DNA from 4 places in the Streptomyces sp. NBC_00386 genome. Region 3 is predicted to be linked to each of the others. Evidence: riboswitches for the same ligand, from Rfam matches in the RefSeq annotation. Region 3 holds a riboswitch; each other region holds the start of a gene.
The links. A riboswitch is a leader RNA that binds a small molecule or an ion and turns the genes downstream of it on or off. The one in region 3 is predicted to bind S-adenosylmethionine.

Region 1 (4,597 bases), 1.5 Mb from region 3:
CGGTTACTCGCTCCCGGACGACCTGCTCTCCGGCACCGGTGTCCGCTTCATGGAGGGCGCGGTCCTGTCCGTGCCGATCGTGGGCACGTACCTGTCGTTCTTCCTGTTCGGCGGCGAGTTCCCGGGCGGCGACTTCGTTGCCCGCTTCTACTCGGTGCACGTGCTGCTGCTGCCGGGCATCATGCTCGGCCTCGTGGTGGGCCACCTGATCCTGGTCTTCTACCACAAGCACACGCAGTTCGCGGGCCCTGGCAAGACGAACAACAACGTCGTCGGCATGCCGCTGCTGCCGGTCTACATGGCCAAGGCCGGAGGCTTCTTCTTCCTGGTCTTCGGCGTCATCGCGGTCATCGCGGCGATCGCCTCGATCAACCCGATCTGGGCCATGGGTCCGTACCGTCCGGACATGGTGTCCACGGGCGCCCAGCCCGACTGGTACATGGGCTTCTCCGAAGGCCTGATCCGTGTCATGCCGGGCTGGGAGATCAACCTCTGGGGTCACACGCTCGTCCTGGGCGTGTTCATCCCGCTGGTGATCTTCCCGCTGGTCCTGGTCGCGATCGCGGTCTACCCGTTCATCGAGTCCTGGGTCACCGGGGACAAGCGCGAGCACCACATCCTGGACCGCCCGCGCAACGTCCCGACCCGGACCGCGTTCGGTGCCGCCTGGATCAGCTGGTACTTCGTCCTGCTCGTCGGCGGCGGCAACGACATCTGGGCCACGCACTTCCACCTGGCGATCAACTCGATCACCTGGTTCGTGCGCATCGCGTTCTTCGTCGTGCCGGTGCTCACCTTCATCGCCACCAAGCGGATCTGCCTCGGCCTCCAGCGCCGGGACCGGGACAAGGTGCTGCACGGCCGCGAGTCGGGCATCATCAAGCGCCTGCCGCACGGTGAGTTCATCGAGGTCCACGAGCCGCTCAGCCAGGACGCGCTGCACACGCTCACCGCGCACGAGCAGTACAAGCCGGCCGAGATCGGCCCGACGGTCGACGAGAACGGTGTCGAGCGCAAGGTCTCGGGCACGCAGAAGCTGCGCGCCAAGATGAGCCAGGGCTTCTACGGGGAGGAAGGCCAGATCCCCAAGCCCACCGTCGAGGAGTACAAGGAGATCACGAGCGGCCACGGCCACCACTGATCCCCGGCTGTTCGCCACGGCTGGAGCCCCGTCCATGACATGGACGGGGCTCTTTGCCGTCCTCCGGGCTGGATAGGGTGGACTCACCCGGTGGTGCGGGGCGATCCACTCCGCGTCACCCACGACCCGTGTCACCCGCGACAGAGTGACCCACGAACCCAGGAGCGACCATGAGCGCTGTGAACCCCGCTGGAGGCGACACCGCGGCGGGCCGTTCCTGGCCCGCGGTACTGAACGGCCTGCTCGAAGGCCGCGACCAGAGCGCGGACGACACGGCCTGGGCGATGGACCGCATCATGCGCGGCGAGGCGACCGACGCGCAGATCGCCGGGTTCGTGGTGGCCCTGCGGGCCAAGGGCGAGACCGTCCAGGAGATCACCGGACTCGTCCGGGCGATGTACGAGCACGCCAATGTCATCGAGGTGCCCGGACACACCGTCGACATCGTCGGAACGGGCGGCGACGGCGCGAAGACCGTCAACATCTCCACGATGTCCTCGATCGTGGTGGCCGGTACCGGCGCCAAGGTCGTCAAGCACGGCAACCGGGCCGCGTCCTCCGCGTCCGGCGCGTCGGACGTCCTGGAGAAGCTCGGGGTCAATCTCCAACTGCCGGTGAAGCGGGTGGCCGAGGTGGCCGAGGAGGCCGGGATCACGTTCTGCTTCGCGGTCAAGTTCCACCCGGCGCTGCGTCATGTGGCGGCGGCCCGCGGCCAGTTGGGCATCCGGACCACCTTCAACGTGCTCGGGCCGCTGACCAACCCGGCGCGCGTGAAGGCCCAGGCGGTCGGCGTCGCCGATCCCCGGATGGCGCCGATCGTGGCGGGCGTGTTCGCCGAGCGCGGCAACTCCTCGCTCGTCTTCCGCGGCGACGACGGCCTCGACGAGCTGACCACCACCGCGGGCTCCCACGTCTGGGTGGTCCGCGACGGCAAGGTCACCGAGGAGCGCTTCGACCCCCGCGACGTCGGGCTCGACATCGTCCCGGTGGAGGCCTTGCGCGGCGCCGACGCCTCGTACAACGCGGAGGTCGCCCGGCGCGTCCTGGACGGCGAGCGGGGGCCCGTACGGGACGCGGTCCTGCTGAACTCGGCGGCGGCCCTGGTGGCCCTGTCGCCGACCGGCGCACCGCTCGCGGACCAGCTCCGCGACGGAATGGAGAAGGCGGTCGAGTCGATCGACTCCGGCGCCGCGAAGCGCACCCTGGAGCGCTGGGTGGCCGCCAGCAACGCCTGATCCACCGGTGACACGGAGCGAGGCGCAGTCCAGAATCCGGACTGCGCCTTGCGCGTGGAAGATCCTCTGGCAAGATGCTGTACCAGGTCATGAGTGACAGCCATCAGGCCCCGGCCGGCTGTCCGGCAACCCTCCGTCCGTGGCGGGGTGCCCCGGGTGAAGACCAGGTCGTAGGCAGCGAGGCCTACGGCAAGCGCGGACCCCTCCCGCCCTCCGGGCGGACGCAACCAGGGGTCCTGGTCGTTCGAGGGAGCCTTCTGTGAGCAAGCGAATGCGGTAGGGCGTAGAGCCCCGCCTCCGCACACCCTTTTCACCTTTTCCCGCGCCGAGCCCAGCCCTGCCTCCGGGCGGCCGGCTCGCGCGGTGATCCCGCATGCCTCTCACAGGAGCTCGCCATGTCTGTCTCCACCGTTGCCGCCGACCAGACCGTTTGTGCCCCCCTGGCCGTTCTGGGCCGGGATGTCACCGTCCCGCTCGTCACCGGCGGCGAGGTGACCTACGCGGCCCTCGACTACGCCGCCAGCGCGCCCGCCCTCCAGCGGGTGTGGGACGACGTGGCCGCGTACGCGCCCTACTACGGCAGCGTCCACCGGGGCGCCGGCTACCTCTCGCAGCTCTCCACCGACCTCTTCGAGAACGCCCGCAGGACCGTCGAGGAGTTCCTCGACTGCCGCGCCGGTGACCAGGTGGTCTTCACCCGCTCCACCACCGACTCGCTCAACCTGCTCGCCGCCGCGCTCCCGGCCGACTGCCAGGTCTTCGTCTTCGAGACCGAGCACCACGCCTCCCTGCTGCCCTGGCGCGACGCCCGGGTGACGTACCTGAACGCCCCGCGGACCCCGGGCGAGGCCGTCGACACCCTGGAGCACGCCCTCGCCGCCCGCACTGTGTCCATTGAAGGGGGCTACGGACCGGCCCTGGTCTGCGTCACCGGCGCCTCGAACGTCACCGGGGAGCTGTGGCCGGTGCGGGAGCTGGCCGCCGCCGCGCACGCCCACGGCGCCCGCATCGTCCTCGACGCCGCGCAGCTCGCCCCGCACCACCCGGTGTCGGTCCAGGACCTCGACGTCGACTGGGTCGCCTTCTCCGGGCACAAGCTGTACGCGCCGTTCGGCTCCGGTGTCCTCGCGGGCCGCTCCGACTGGCTGCGCGAGGCCGACCCGTACCTCGCGGGCGGCGGGGCCAGCCGCAAGGTCACCCGGCGCGCGGACGGCGGCGTGGACGTGGAGTGGCACGACAGCGCCGCCCGGCACGAGGCCGGCTCGCCGAACGTCATCGGGGCCTACGCGATCGCCTCGGCCTGCAAGGCGCTCACCGAGGAGGGCTTCGACAGCCTTCTCGCCCGTGAGCGGCACCTGATCCGTACCGTCCGCGCGGGCCTCGCCGAGGTCCCCGAGGTCCGGGTCCTCTCCCTCTTCGGCGACGACGCCCCGCGGGTCGGCGTCATCTCCTTCGTCGTCGAGGGCTGGAACAGCTCGCACTTCGCGGCCGCGCTCTCCGCCGAGTACGGCATCGGCGTCCGCGACGGCCTCTTCTGCGCACACCCGCTCGTCCGCACGCTGCTCGGCAGTGCCCCGGAGACCCAGGGGGAGTGCGGAGCCCCCGAGGCGGCGCCCGGGGAGAAGTCCCTCAACGCCATCCGCGTCAGCTTCGGCGCCGGTACCCCCGACGAGCACGTCGAGCGCTTCGTCCGCGCGGTGCGCGAGCTCGTCAGGGACGGCGCGCGCTGGCAGTACCGCACCGAGGACGGCCGCTGCGTCCCGGCGGTCTGACGCCCACGGCGGCTTCGCCCGGAGGCGGTGCCGCGTCGGTCAGGAGTCGAGACCGATCGCGAACGCCGCCTCCAGGTCGTGCTGGGAGTACGTACGGAACGCCACGTGGGTGTCCGTCGCCTCGACGCCCGGGATCTTGCTGATCCTGCCGGGGATGACGTCCGCCAGGTCGTCGTGGGCCTGGACCCGGACCATGGCGATCAGGTCGTAGGTACCCGTGACGGAGAAGACCTCGCTGACGCTCTCCAGCGACGCGATCGACTCGGCGATCTCGGGGATGCGGTCCACGCTGGTCTTGATGAGGACGATCGCGGTGATCACGGCTGGTTCTCTCCCTAGGGGCCGCTGCTGGGGATCTCACCCTACTCGCGGTCCACCTGGCCCGGCCGCTCCACCGGGGGCCCCGGCAGCACCCCCCGAACGGGCGCGAGCGGCCTTCGGGGCCGGAA
Region 2 (4,597 bases), 3.8 Mb from region 3:
ACGTCGGTTCGTCGAAGAGGATGACTCCGGGCCGCAGGGCGAGCGCGCGGGCGATGGCCACGCGCTGCTGCTGACCGCCCGACAGTTGCCGGGGGTAGGCGGCCGCCTTGTCGGCCAGGCCCACCCGGGCGAGCAGATCGCGGGCCAGGTCCCGCGCCCCGGCCCTGGACAGCCGCCCGGTCGCCACGGGAGCGGCGGCCACGTTGTCCAGCACGGTCAGGTGCGGGAAGAGGTTGAAGTTCTGGAACACGAACCCGATCCGGCTGCGCTGGGCCAGGATGGCCCGCTCGCTCAGCTCCTTGAGACGGTCGCCGTGCCTGCGTACGCCGATGAGCTCACCGTTCAGGCTCACATGGCCGATCTCGGGCTTCTCCAGATGGTTGATCACCCGCAGGAGGGTGGACTTCCCGGAGCCGGACGGACCGAGGACGACCGTCACCTCACCGGGCCGCACGGTCAACTCCACACCGTCCAGAACCCGTTGGGCTCCGTACCACTTGTGCACATCGTGCACCTCGACCGCGGCCGGCTCGACCTGGAGCGCTCCGGCGCTCTCGGCGGTCGCGGTGGCGTCCGCCGCCCGGGCGGAGGCGGTCGACGCGACTTCCGCCGCGTCGGCGGCCGGGGCCGTCCGAGTCCTCACTGTCGTCAGATGCGTCTCGCCGCTCATATCGCCGTCTCCCTCCGGAACCGGGCCCGCACGTCACGCAGAGCGTTCCGCGCCTTCTGCAACGGGGTCGGCGGCAGGGTGCGCAGCGCGCCCCGCGAGTAGTACCGCTCGACGTAGAACTGGATGACGGACACGACGCTGGTGAGGATCAGGTACCAGGCGGTGGCCACGAGGAGCAGCGGCACGATGTCGCCGGGGTAGGTGCTGCCCATGCTCTGCACGGAGCCGAACAGGTCCAGCAGGGACACGTAGAAGACCAGCGAGGTGCCCTTGATCAGGCCGATCAACTGGTTCACGTAGTTGGGGGTGATGGAGCGCAGTGCCTGCGGGAAGACGATCTTCGCGAACTGGTACCGCTTCGGCAGCCCCAGGGCGGAGGCCGCCTCGTGCTGGCCCTGGTCGACGGAGAGAACGCCGCCGCGTACCACTTCGGAGGCGTACGCCGCTTCGTTCAGGCTCAGTCCTACGACGGCGACGGCCATGTCGGTGGCCAGGCGGGACTCGTCGAAGGTGAAGAAGGCCGGCCCGAACGGAACGCCCACGCTCAACGTCTGGTACAGCGCGCTGAAGTTGTAGAGGAACAGCAGGACCACGATCAGCGGCACCGATCGGAACAGCCAGGTGTAGACCCAGCTCACCGCGCGCAGCACCGGGCTCCGGGAGAGCCTGGCCAGAGCCAGCACGATACCGCCGAGAAGGCCCAACACGGCGCTGTAGAGGGCCACTTCGAGGGTGATGAGAAGGCCGTCGAGAATGGTGGGGCGGAAGAACCAGTACTGGAACCGATCCCACTGGTAGAAGGGGTTGGTCACCAGGCCGTGGGCGATCTGGGCGGCCAGCACGAGTACGACGGCCGTGATGATCCAGCGGCCGGGACGCCGGAGCGGAAGGACTCGTTGGGCCGCCAGAGGCTTGGGTGCGGCGGGGAGGTCGGTACGGGGGATCGCCTCTGCGGGCGCCGCTGATCCGAAGGACACAGCGCTGCCGGAAGGTTGACTCATGGAGAGCTCCAGCGGATTCGGACACCCCGGACCACGGAGCGGCAGCGCCACGCCGAGCGGGACGGCTCAGTACGCGGCGAGGCACGGGCACACGTGGAACGGGGGCTGAACGGGAAAGGACACATCGCGACAGCGGTGGTCGTCGAAAACTCGAAGAGCCGTCAGCCCCTGGTCGTCAAAGACCCGAAGGGGCGGTCAGCCTCGGCTGAGGGAGCGACACATGCCCGTACAGAGGGCGCTGTTGACGCGCAGCAGGTCCACGGAGCGGTCGGCGCACAGCACATCGCGGCCGAGGCGCCGCCATGCGGCCGTCCCGTCAGCTGTGTGCATCGCCGTCACCATTTCTACTCCGGCCGAAAAGGCATCCTGTAGTGGGCCGCAGGTTAGGCCCGCCCCGAAAACAATGTCAATGCGGGTGACCACCAGGTGAGACCGCACGTGCGGCCTCCTTGACGGCACAACAGAGCGCACCGAGACTGGCATGGACGGTCACGATTGTCAGCGCCCACGGTGCGGGTTCGCCCGCTCCGGTGGTCATCGGCCCCGGCCCGCTGACAGGCAACCCTTCCACCGCGACGGGGTGCCCCGGGTGACGACCGGGTCCCGCCGGTGCGGCGGGACAAGAGCGGTCTCGCGTCTCGCGAGCCCCGGAGTCGGGACCGGTGGGAATGCCAAGGAACGGCTTGACGAGGCGCCTGCACATCGATCTGTTGCGTGTCTCCAGCGCTTACTGATCCGCTGCCGGTCCGTGCGATCCGGACCGGTGCGACCAGCGCAGTCAATCCGCATTCGGCCGCCGGTGCCCACAAAGCGGCGGTGGCTTCCTTCTTCCCCCAGGGAGAGTCATGCCCGAGACAGCTTCGCGCACGTCCAGCACTGCCAACGCACGCCCCTGTGAGCAGGTTTCGTTCCCCTCGGCCCTTCGCCTCCAGCCGACGGCGACACCGTCCGTCCTCCCCCACCGCGTCGACAGCCGCATCGGTGTCGGTCTCGCCGGCGGCTTCTACCCGGCTCCACACCGCTACGAGCTGTATCTGTCGCGGAGTTGTCCGTTCTCGCTGCGTATCGCCATCACCCTCGAACTGCTCGGCCTTCGGGACTCGGTCGCCACCACACTCCTGGCGGACCCCGCGCGGACACCCGACGCCTTCGCCTCACTGCGCCGCGCCTACGAGGCCACCGAGTACCACTTCGACGGACCGCTCACCGCTCCCGCCCTGTGCGACCGGTGGAGCGGACGCATCGTCAGCAACCACCCGCCCGCCATCCTCCGCGATCTGGCCGGACTGTTCTCCGGTCACACCACGACGAGCCCCTCCGCGCTCTGCCCTCCGTCCCTCGCCGCCGACATCGAAGCCCTCCGCGATCTGCTGGACCGCGATGTCACCCCGTCCGCCCCGTCCTCGGAACTAGCGGCGGCCCTGGAACTGTTGGACTGTCAACTCGCCGCGAAGCCCTACGTGTTGGGCGACTCCCTCACGGCGGCGGACGTGGACGTATGGACGGCTCTGACCGGGCTGGGCCCCTGCGACGCCCTCCGCTCGCGTCCCCGGCTCCGGGACTACGTACGCCGTCTCGGCGATCACCCCGCCTTCCGGCACGGGAGTGATGCGGTGCCCCTGTCGGCGGACGTCTGACGCTCCCGCCGGAACCGGGCCTGCCGGGCAGGCGGACGGTGACTCGCGCGGACGGCGAGCGCCGGGCCGGAAACACCGGCCCGGCGGCCGCGCGGATCACTCGCGCGGAACCAGCAGAATGCTCACGCCCCTCAGGGTGGAGGCCCAGTGCCGGCCCTGTTCCAGGACCTCGCGCCCCGGTCCCATAATCTGCTCCTGGAGGAGCAGCGCCGACTCGCGGAGTTCCTCCCACGGCTCCGGTACCTCGAAGGCACGCCGGGACCGCTCCACGGAGCCGATCAGGGCACGGCAGGCCGCCTCGACGTCCGCGACGTTCTGGCCGGCCGATCCGACACCCTCGAGCGACCAGGTCATCCACAGGCGGCCCATGGCATCACTCTGTCCCATCCCCGGATACGACGCATGCCCGATGCCACCTCTCGCCGCCGCGACTCTCCTCCCCCGGCCGCCCAGAAGCCGGACCAAGCCCTGCGTCCCCGTGAAGCCGACGACGCCGGGCAACGCCTGCGGACCTGTTGTCCGGATCATGCGGCGGGCTCCTCGACCCGATCGGCCTACGCGTAGCGGGAACACGCGACCGACCGGCGCGTAGCCAATCCCGGCGAAAGCCGTCTCCTCAGGGCGTGTCCCGTACCGCGCAGCGGCGTGTCCGCACTTCGATGTGGATTCCAGGGCCTCGCGAGCCGAGCGCCGGCGAATCGCGGACCGGGCCGCCCCGCCCTCCGTGCCCGCTTCCCGGCCGGCCCGGCGCACCCGTCACCCCACAGGACCCGGTCCAGGCAGGCACCTCCATGGAACCCGCACCTCCCGTTCCCCGGCCGCCCTCACACCGGCCGTCCCCGGCGTCAGGTCCACCCGCGTCCGGCGGCTCCGCCGGTCCCCCACGGCTGGGCTGGCTGGACGCCCTGCGCGGGATCGCCGCGCTCCTCGTGGCGGTCGACCACTCGTCGTACGCCTTCATGGCGGAGTTCCGTGAGCAGCTGATGCCCCAGCTGAACATCGGCCGGTACGGCGTCATGGTGTTCTTCCTGGTGAGCGGCTACGTCATCCCCGCCTCGCTCGAGCGCCGGGGCTGTGTGAGGACCTTCTGGATCGGGCGGGCCTTTCGCGTCTACCCGCTGTGGGCCGCCGTGGTGGGCTCGGTCCTCGCGCTGGATCTGCTGGGCGTCGCGCACCTGGGGGCTCGCTTCGACGGGCGGAATCCCGTCACGGTGGCCGTCGCGCACGTCACCCTGCTCCAGGAACTGCTGGGGACGCCGAGTGTCGTCCTCGTCCTGTGGACGCTGTCG
Region 3 (4,597 bases):
GTAGACCGCGAGGTCCTGCCGCGAGGGGTAGGCGAACGCCACGTGGACGACCCGCTCGCGCCACTCGGGGTGGTCGTCGAGCAGCTGCCGGTACGCCAGCAGCCCCCGCACGATGTTCTTGGACAGCTCGGTCCGGTCGACGCGCACGATCGTCCTGCGGCCGGCGCCGATCTCCTCGCGCAGCGCGGCCATCCGTTCCTCGACGTCCGCCCGGTGCGAGCGCTCGCGCAGGAACTCGGCGTCCGCGCCGAGGCCGTGCACACCGACGAGGGTCCGACCGGGCGGGGAGCCGTCGAGGTGCTCGATCTCCGGCCGGTCCTCCGGGGACGAGGCCACCCGGTACCGCTCCGGGGCGGCCGTCTCCACGCAGCGCGTGAAGGCCGTCGCCCACCGCCGGGTCAGGAACGCCACGCGGTCAGCGCCGAGCATGCCGTCCAGCAGTTCCGCGCGGATGTCGTCGGGGAGCATCCGGAAGTAGTCCTCGGGCGCCCACGGGGTGTGGGAGAAGTGGCCGATGCGCAGGTCGGGGCGCAGTTCGCGGAGCATCCCGGGCACGAGGCACAGGTGGTAGTCCTGGACCAGTACGGCCGCGCCCTCGGCCGCCTCCTCGGCCAGCGCCTCGGCGAAGGCCCGGTTGTAGGTCCGGTACGACTCCCACTGGCGCCGGAACTCCGCGTCGAAGACCGGCTCCAGCGGGGTCTGGTAGAGCAGGTGGTGGACGAACCACAGCACGGAGTTGGCGATGCCGTTGTACGCGTCGGCGTGGACCTCGGCGTCGATGGCCAGCATCCGTACGCCGTCCTCGCCGACCCCGCGCCGGACCGCCTCCCGGTCGCCGTCGCCGAGGGCCGAGCACACCCACAGGGCGCCCGCGTCCGGCCCGATCGCCGAGAGTCCCGAGACGAGGCCGCCGCCGCCGCGTCTGGCGTGCAGCGAGTCGTCCTCCCGTACCTCGTAGGTGACCGGGCCGCGGTTGGAGGCGACCAGAATCCTGTGGGCACCATGCGTTGAAGCCATGCCTCGAAACCTAGCCCCGTGTCGAAACGCTCAAACGCGCCCCTTCGGCCGTATGTGATCGCGGCCGTCAGGGCCGGTCTACGCGGCCCTGCGCCGCTGGTACTCGGAGATTTCGCTCATCGGCGGCCTTTCCTCGGTGTCCACCGAGTACGTGCGCGGCTGGAAACCGTCCCGGCCACGCTCGAACTGGGTGAGGGCGGGGCGGATCAGGTGACCGCGGGCCAGCCGGAGCTGCGCGGTGCGGTAGATCGCGGCGGCCATGCGGCCGAGTGCCTGGCCGTCCTGGTGGCGGTGCTTGCGCACCCCGACGTCCACCTGGGCGAGGGCGTCCAGGCCCACCAGGTGCAGGGCGTCGACCAGCATGCCGAGTTCGACGCCGTAGCCGACGGGGAAGGGGAGCTGTTCGAGCAGCGAGCGGCGTGCCGCGTACTCGCCGCCGAGCGGCTGGACGAAGCCCGCGAGCTGCGGCCAGTGCATGTTCAGCAGGGGGCGGGCCATCAGCTCGGTGACCCGGCCGCCCTGTCCCGAGGCGCCGCCCAGCGGGCGGTCGTACATGGCCTTGACCAGGTCGACGCCGGGATCGGTGAGTAGCGGGCCCACGATCCCGGAGACGAAGTCGGACGAGAACTCCTTGAGGTCCGCGTCGATGAAACAGACGATGTCCCCGCTCGTGACGAGGAGCGACCGCCACAGCACCTCGCCCTTGCCGGGCACGGCCGGGATCCGCGGGAGGATGTCGTCGCGGTGCACGACCCTCGCGCCCGCGGCGGCGGCGACCGCGGAGGTGCGGTCGGTCGAGCCGGAGTCGACGACGACGATCTCGTCGACGAGGGGCACCTGCTGCATCAGGTCGTGGCGGATGATCGCGACGATCTCGCCGACCGTCTCCTCCTCGTTGAGCGCGGGCAGCACGACACTGACCGTCGATCCCGTGATGCGTTTCGCGGCCATGATCTTGTGGAGCGGGCGGTCGGTCACGGACCAGGAGCGTGTGCTCAGCCAGCTTTCGACGTCCTTCAGCACGGTCTGCGGCTCCTCACTGTCTGATCACACGCTCTCATCGGCGTGCCCGCTGCGGCCAGCGGCAGATCGATTGCCGTCGTCTCGCGGTTCGGACGACTATCTCAACTGTCCTGGCCTTCGGTTACAGTCTTGAACAACGCGGATGACCATCGCATGTCCTGGATCGTCGGTACGTATCGCGTTCAACAGTTCAACAATCAAATACCGCTCATCCAGAGGGGCAGAGGGATACGGCCCGATGAAGCCCCGGCAACCCTCCAGCCGGTCTCGTACCGATCGATGTCGATCGCGTCGCGAGGCTCCCGGCTCGGGAAGGTGCCAAATCCGTCTCACGGCGAAGTGCGTCGTGAGGAAGATGAGGAAAGGGCCTCGCCTCCATGGCTGCGCAGACAGTTGCAAGTACCACGAACTCCGCCGAAGCGGTGGACCTCGGCCCGGCCGCGGCGCTCTCCTGCCGCGAATGCGGGCACCGCGTCCCGCTCGGCCCGGTCTTCGCCTGCGAGGAGTGTTTCGGCCCGCTGGAGATCGCCTACGACTTCTCGGCCTACGAGACCGAAGAACTCCGCAAGCGCATCGAAGCGGGACCCGCGAACATCTGGCGCTACGCGCCGCTGCTGCCCGTCCCCGCGGACGTGGCGGACAAGCCCAACATCAACCCCGGCTGGACCAAGCTCGTGCAGGCCGACAACCTGGCCCGTGAGCTCGGTGTCGACGCCGGAAAGCTCTTCGTCAAGGACGACTCCGGCAACCCGACGCACTCCTTCAAGGACCGCGTCGTCGCCCAGGCCATCGAAGCGGCCCGCGTCTTCGGCTTCACCACCCTCTCCTGCTCCTCCACGGGCAACCTCGCCGGCGCCGTGGGCGCCGCGGCGGCCCGCGCCGGCTTCCGTTCCTGCGTGTTCATCCCGCACGACCTGGAGCAGGGCAAGGTCGTCATGGCCGCGGTCTACGGCGGCGAGCTCGTCGGCATCCAGGGCAACTACGACGACGTGAACCGCTTCTGCTCCGAGCTGATCGGCGACCCGGCCGGCGAGGGCTGGGGCTTCGTCAACGTCAACCTGCGGCCCTACTACGCCGAGGGCTCCAAGACCCTGGCGTACGAGATCTGCGAGCAGCTCGGCTGGAAGCTCCCCGACCAGCTCGTCGTGCCGATCGCCTCCGGCTCCCAGCTCACGAAGATCGACAAGGGCCTGCAGGAGCTGATCAAGCTCGGGCTCGTCGAGGACAGGCCCTACAAGATCTTCGGCGCCCAGGCCGAGGGCTGCTCCCCGGTGTCCGTCGCCTACAAGGCCGGCCACGACGTCGTACGGCCGCAGAAGCCGGACACCATCGCCAAGTCGCTCGCCATCGGCAACCCCGCGGACGGGCCGTACGTGCTCGACATCGCGCGGCGCACCGGCGGTGCCGTGGAGGACGTGAACGACGAGCAGATCGTCGACGCGATCAAGCTGCTCGCGCGCACCGAGGGCATCTTCGCGGAGACGGCCGGCGGCGTGACCGTCGGCGTCACCCGCAAGCTGATCGAGAACGGTCTCCTCGACCCGACCCTCACCACGGTCGTGCTGAACACCGGCGACGGCCTCAAGACCCTGGACGCGGTGGCCTCGGACACCGGGCTGACCGCGACCATCCGCCCGAACCTCGACTCCTTCCGAGAGGCTGGCCTCGCATCATGAGCGTCAACGTCCGCATCCCCACCATCCTGCGCACCTACACCGGTGGCGCCGCCGAGGTGACGGCCGAGGGCACGACCCTCGCCGAGGTCATCAGCGACCTGGAGAAGAACCACACGGGCATCGCCGCGCGCGTCCTGGACGACCAGGGCAAGCTGCGCCGCTTCGTCAACGTGTACGTCAACGACGACGACGTTCGCTTCGAGCAGGGCCTGGAGACGGCGACTCCGGACGGTGTGGGCGTCTCGATCATTCCGGCCGTCGCCGGAGGCTGATCGTTACCCTCGGTAATGCCGAACACAGTGCGTTCACATAATTGCCCCCTCCGTAAGACAAACGGAGGGGGCAATTCTGTAGGGTTGAGCGCGCTAGAGTTGGGGAAGCCGCTCCAATTTGGATGTTGGTTTCATGCCGGACGCATATGAGTGAGCGTTCGCGGGCCGACAAGAAGTAGCCAAACTGGCTCGCCTTTTTGGGCATTTTATGGCATTTGCGGGGCCCGACTTGCCCCGAATCCTTGCGCATTCTCCGCATATCATTGATCGGCCATGCCCAGAATTCTCGTCCGATTGACCTGTTGCAGAGGGCAGTTGGACAGATACATTCAGCCGCGGTCGACGCGTTCCGGCGCACACCCCCAACCGTTGGGGGGTGAGGTCTGACCCGGATCCGCGAAGTGTGGATCTGTGCAAGGGCCAGTAATAGGGGAGTTAGGCATGGCTCAGGGCACCGTCAAGTGGTTCAACGCGGAGAAGGGGTACGGCTTCATCGCGGTCGACGGTGGTGCGGACGTCTTCGTGCACTACAGCGCGATTCAGATGGACGGCTACCGCACCCTTGAAGAGGGTCAGCGAGTGGAGTTCGAAATCTCGCAGGGCCAGAAG
Region 4 (4,597 bases), 4.1 Mb from region 3:
CCGGATCGGCACTGGCCCGCCTGGAGCTCACGGTGGCCCTGACCGTCGTCCTCGGCCGCTGGCAACGGCTGGAGCCGGCTGTGCCGCTGAACGAACTGGCCTGGGGCGGCGGCTATCTGCACCGCCGTCTGGCCGCACTGCCCGTGCTGCCCCACGGGTCGGTGTGAGGGGACGGCGGAGTGCCTGCTGTCACACCACGCTGACCGGATGCCGTACCACCGCGCCGAACAGGTACCCCTGTGCGTTCGGTACGGCGGTGTCCGGCTGGGTCCGGCCGGCTGTGTCCGTGGCGCGCGCCAGCAGGTGGGTGGCGCCGGGTGTGTCGGGCCGCCAGCCGAGGGACCACCGGGTCCAGGTGCCGGACTGGGGCCGGTCGTGCAGCCGGGCGGGCCGCCAGTTGGCACCGCCGTCCGTACTGACGTCGACCTTGGCGACGCCTCCCGCCCCCGACCATGACCGTCCGTGCAGGACGTGCCTGTTTCCGGCCGTGAACGTGGCCCCGCTCGCCAGCTCGAAGGCGCTCTTCGTGGCCTGCCGGGTCAGCGGAGCGCTCCCGCCCTCGGGGTAGGCGGGGCCGAACAGCCGGTAGAAGGTGGTGTTCCAGGGCGAGTAGAGCGGCTGTGCGGACACTTCGATGTCGCCGACCCACTTGATCGACGCGATCCCCACCCAGGAGGGCACCAACACCCGCACCGGATGACCGTGGTCGTACGGAAGCGGCTCGCCGTTCATCTCGTACGCGAGCAGTACGTCGTCCAGGGCCTTGGCCAGCGGCAGCGGACGTCGTACCCGCCCCAGACTCTCGCCGCCGCTGACGTACTCGGCGTCCAGACCGCGCGGCTGCACGTCCACGGCGCGGGGGGACAGCCCTGCCCTGCGCAGCACGTCACCCAGCCGCACCCCGCGCCAGCGTGCGACGCCGATCGCTCCCAGGGTCCACGCGGTGCCGGTGACCGTCTCCCCCTGTTGCGTCGTGTAGTAGGAGCGGCCGTTCCCTGCGCATTCGACGAACGCGGTCCGGGTGACGGCCGGCAGCGCGCGCAGATCGTCGTACCCGAACTCCACCGGACGGTCCTCGCCGTGGTTGCCGCGCAACCCGCTCCCCCACAGCCGCAGCCGCCAGTCGTCGGCATTCAGGACGGGTGTGGCGGTGTGATTGCGCACGAAGAACAGTTCGTTGGGGGTGTGGTGACCGGTTCCGCGCAGCGCCTCCCACCGGGTCTCGGCGTTGGTGCCGCGCTCGATGAACCACTCGGCGGGCAGCGGCTTGACGATCGGTCTGTCGGCGGCGTGGGCGGGCTGGGGGGTGCCGAGTGCGGTTCCGGCGGCGGCAGCGGTGAGCAGGGTGAGCAGCCGACGGCGGGTGACCCCTTCGGCTCTGGCCTCACCTGCGAGCCACTGGCGCAGCCTGCGGCGGTCGTACTCGGTTTCGTAGCGGCGACCTGCGGGGGTGAGCGAAGGCATGGCGGGTCCTCGTCATAACGGGGCGAGAGGAACGAGAGGGCTCGGCACAAGTCGGCACGGGTATGCGCGAGGTCGACCGGTATGGGCTCAACCGGCTTGTACGGAGCGGAAGTTCGCGGAAGCGCGTGATCAGCCGGTCGTCCGACACAGCGCGGCGGCGACGCGGACGAGGTCCACGGCGCGGCGGCGGGTCAGCGGCTCCGACATCGGCATGGCGGGATGAAAGCACACGGGGCGGAAGGCGTCAACGGAGCATTCGTGCCGGTGAACCGGGCGTCCAGGCAGGTCGGTTGGCGTGGCGGCCGCGACCCGTCGGCCCCGCACCTGACCGGCGGGCCGGCGCGATGGTGTCAATTCCTGAACGCCGACTCTCCCCGCCGTGACGGCGACCGGCCTGTGTCCCCCACGTGACGGCGACCGACGCCCGTGTCGCCCGACACGACCGCGGCCGGCCTCGTGTCCCTGACATGACGGCGGCCGGCCCGTGCTCCCCGGCGGAGTCCGGTGCCGCCATTGACGTACGTCAGAACCGCTCCGTACGATCACGAACGGCATCGAGTGTCAGCGTCAAGCCCTGGCTTGCTGACCGGCAACCCTCCCGCGCGGTGGGGTGCTCCAGGTGAAAGCCCGGCGGGATCAGCGACGATCCGCGCAAGCGCGTGGCCCCATGACCGGGGCCGGAGATGGGGGGAGGACCGTTATGCGACACAGTGGTGACCCTCGTGCCTCCTTCTCCGTCGCCATGGTGTTCTCCCGGCTGGCGCGCCGACGCCACATCGATCTGAAGCGCTCGACCAGCTGCTTCTGTCAGGCCTGACGGCCCTTTCCGCAGCGGAGCGCTGACGGGCTTGCCCGCCGAGGGCCCCGTCCGTGACCAGTGATCGGGGTATGCGTCCCCGTCCGGGTCCCGCCTCCTCCTGCTCCTGCTGATCCTTCGGATCCACCTTCCGCCCGGCCCCTGTCCGCAGGACATTTCCCCCGTCACGGCACCGCGCCGACCGGGCCCGCACGCCTGTGCGTGGCCGTGCCCCGCGCGGTGTCCCGTGCCTGGCGACACAATGAGGAGAACCCTCCGTGAGTGCACTTCCGGATTTCAGATCTCCCCGATGGGCGGCGCTCACCGCCCTTCTCACCACCAGTGTGCTGCTGACGGCCTGCGGGTCGGACACCGGCGGCTCCGGCGCCGGTGACGGCAAGCCGCGTTCCGGCGGAACCCTGACCTTCGCCGTGGGGTCGGACGCCGGCTGTGTGGATCCCCAGCAGGTCGGCAGCAACGACACGATCTACTCGGTGCGCCAGGTCGTGGACTCGCTGACGGACCAGGACCCCAGGACCGGCAAGATCGTGCCGTGGCTGGCGAAGAGCTGGGACATCAGTGCGGACGCGACCGCCTTCACCTTCCACCTGCGCTCGGGTGTCACCTTCAGCGACGGGTCCCCGCTGACCGCCCAGGTGGTCAAGGACAACTTCGACGCGGTGCCGCGTCTCGGTGTCCTGGGGACCCTTGCCGAGGGCTACCTGAGCGGCGCCAAGAGCACCACGGTGGTCGACCCGCTCACCGTCAAGGTCACCTTCCAGCAGCCCAACGCCCAGTTCCTGCAGGCGACTTCCACGCATTCCCTGGGGATCGAGTCGTCGGCGAGCGCGAAGAGGTCACCGCAGCAGAAGTGCAGTGACGGGGTGATCGGATCCGGACCCTTCGTGCTGAAGCGGTACGTGCAGAACCAGTCGATCACCCTGGCCAAGCGCCGCGGCTACGCCTGGGGTTCCTCACGGTGGAACAAGAAGGGCGAGGCGTACCTGGACGAGCTCGTGTTCAAGGTCGTGCCGGAAGCGGGCGTGCGCGCCGGCAGTCTCCGGTCCGGCCAGGTGGACGCGATCGGCAGTGTGGGCCGGGCCGACGAGGCGGCGCTCAAGGGCGGCCAGGTCACCCTCCAGAGGCGGGCCAACCCCGGCATCGTCTTCGGACTCGGCTTCAACAACGCGCGGCCCCTCCTGAAAGATGCCAGGGTCCGCCGGGCGATCCTGTCCGCCATCGACCGCAAGCAGATCGCCGACACCGTCTTCCCCACCGGCACCCGGGCGGCGACCAGCGTCCTCGCACACACCACGCCCGACTACACCAGCCTCGCCCCGGATCTGGCCTTCGACGCGGCCAAGGCGAAGTCCCTTCTGGACGAGGCCGGTTGGAAGGCGGGCGGCGACGGCACGCGCACCAAGGGCGGCAAGAAGCTGAGCCTGACCATCGACTGGGTTCCCAACGCGGCGACCAATCAGCCCGCGTTGGAGCTGATACAGCAGCAGCTGAAGGCTGTGGGAGTTCAGGTGACCCTCAAGCAGCTCCAGCTCACCCAGCTGACACCGACACAGCAGTCGGGCGAATTCGACGCGACATGGGGGAACATCACCCGCGCCGACCCCGACATCCTGCGCAGCTCCTTCTCCACGAAGCTGGCCAACTTCTACCGCGTTCCGGCGAGCGGCCTGGACAGGACCCTGTCCGCGCAGGCCGCGACCACCGACCCGGCGGGGCGCAGCGAACTGGTGGCCCAGGCACAGCAGTCGATCGTGCGCGACGCCTACAACGTGCCGGTGGTGGAGCTGCAGACCCAGCTCGGCCTGTCCACGAAGGTGCACAGCCTCGCCTTCGACGCCTCCAGCCGGATCCAGTTGCACGACACCTGGATCGGCTGACCCGTGCGCGGCTACGTGCTCAAACGGCTCGCGCAGGCGGTCGGGGTGCTGTGGGCGGCGTACACCGTGTCGTTCCTGGTGCTGGACTACCTGCCGGGCGACCCGGTCACCGCGATGGCCGGTGCCGGAATGGACTCGGGGCAGGTCGATCCCCGGCAGATCGCCGCCCTGCGGCACGAGTACGGCTTCGACAAGCCGGTGCTCACGCAGTACGCCGAGTATCTCGGCCGGGCGGTGCGCGGGGACTTCGGCGACTCGGTCGCCACCGGCCGCCCGGTCGCCTCGACACTGGCCGACGCGCTGCCCCAGACCCTCCAACTGACGGCTTCGGCGCTGCTGTTCGCGGTGGTCCTCGGCGGCGGGCTGGCGGTGACGGCCACGTACACCACACGCCGCTGGCTGCGGCAGCTGCTGCTGTCGCTGCCGCCGCTGGGAGTGT

Region 1: it holds a riboswitch for S-adenosylmethionine, as region 3 does, so the genes downstream of both, OG780_RS29830 (aminotransferase class V-fold PLP-dependent enzyme) here and thrC (threonine synthase) in region 3, are expected to answer to the same signal.
Region 2: it holds a riboswitch for S-adenosylmethionine, as region 3 does, so the genes downstream of both, OG780_RS44780 (putative leader peptide) here and thrC (threonine synthase) in region 3, are expected to answer to the same signal.
Region 4: it holds a riboswitch for S-adenosylmethionine, as region 3 does, so the genes downstream of both, OG780_RS41195 (ABC transporter substrate-binding protein) here and thrC (threonine synthase) in region 3, are expected to answer to the same signal.

Annotation. Positions count from the first base shown of each region.
Region 1 covers NZ_CP107950.1:6,802,594-6,807,190, forward strand. Annotated here, with positions in the region: gene qcrB (cytochrome bc1 complex cytochrome b subunit) at 1-1,141, shown strand, start outside; gene trpD (anthranilate phosphoribosyltransferase) at 1,312-2,376, shown strand; SAM riboswitch class IV at 2,462-2,578, shown strand; gene OG780_RS29830 (aminotransferase class V-fold PLP-dependent enzyme) at 2,772-4,148, shown strand; gene OG780_RS29835 (Lrp/AsnC family transcriptional regulator) at 4,188-4,469, opposite strand; gene OG780_RS29840 (rhomboid family intramembrane serine protease) at 4,511-4,597, opposite strand, start outside.
Region 2 covers NZ_CP107950.1:9,095,494-9,100,090, reverse strand. Annotated here, with positions in the region: gene OG780_RS39825 (amino acid ABC transporter ATP-binding protein) at 1-670, opposite strand, end outside; gene OG780_RS39820 (amino acid ABC transporter permease) at 667-1,671, opposite strand; gene OG780_RS39815 (hypothetical protein) at 1,867-2,001, opposite strand; SAM riboswitch class IV at 2,159-2,303, shown strand; gene OG780_RS44780 (putative leader peptide) at 2,340-2,405, shown strand; gene OG780_RS39810 (glutathione S-transferase C-terminal domain-containing protein) at 2,517-3,308, shown strand; gene OG780_RS39805 (hypothetical protein) at 3,405-3,695, opposite strand; gene OG780_RS39800 (acyltransferase family protein) at 4,100-4,597, shown strand, end outside.
Region 3 covers NZ_CP107950.1:5,291,865-5,296,461, forward strand. Annotated here, with positions in the region: gene OG780_RS23370 (alpha,alpha-trehalose-phosphate synthase (UDP-forming)) at 1-1,017, opposite strand, end outside; gene OG780_RS23375 (glucosyl-3-phosphoglycerate synthase) at 1,096-2,040, opposite strand; SAM riboswitch class I at 2,246-2,402, shown strand; gene thrC (threonine synthase) at 2,418-3,716, shown strand; gene OG780_RS23385 (MoaD/ThiS family protein) at 3,713-3,988, shown strand; gene OG780_RS23390 (cold-shock protein) at 4,430-4,597, shown strand, end outside.
Region 4 covers NZ_CP107950.1:9,414,287-9,418,883, reverse strand. Annotated here, with positions in the region: gene OG780_RS41205 (cytochrome P450) at 1-167, shown strand, start outside; gene OG780_RS41200 (sulfite oxidase) at 190-1,464, opposite strand; SAM riboswitch class IV at 2,015-2,128, shown strand; gene OG780_RS41195 (ABC transporter substrate-binding protein) at 2,539-4,158, shown strand; gene OG780_RS41190 (ABC transporter permease) at 4,162-4,597, shown strand, end outside.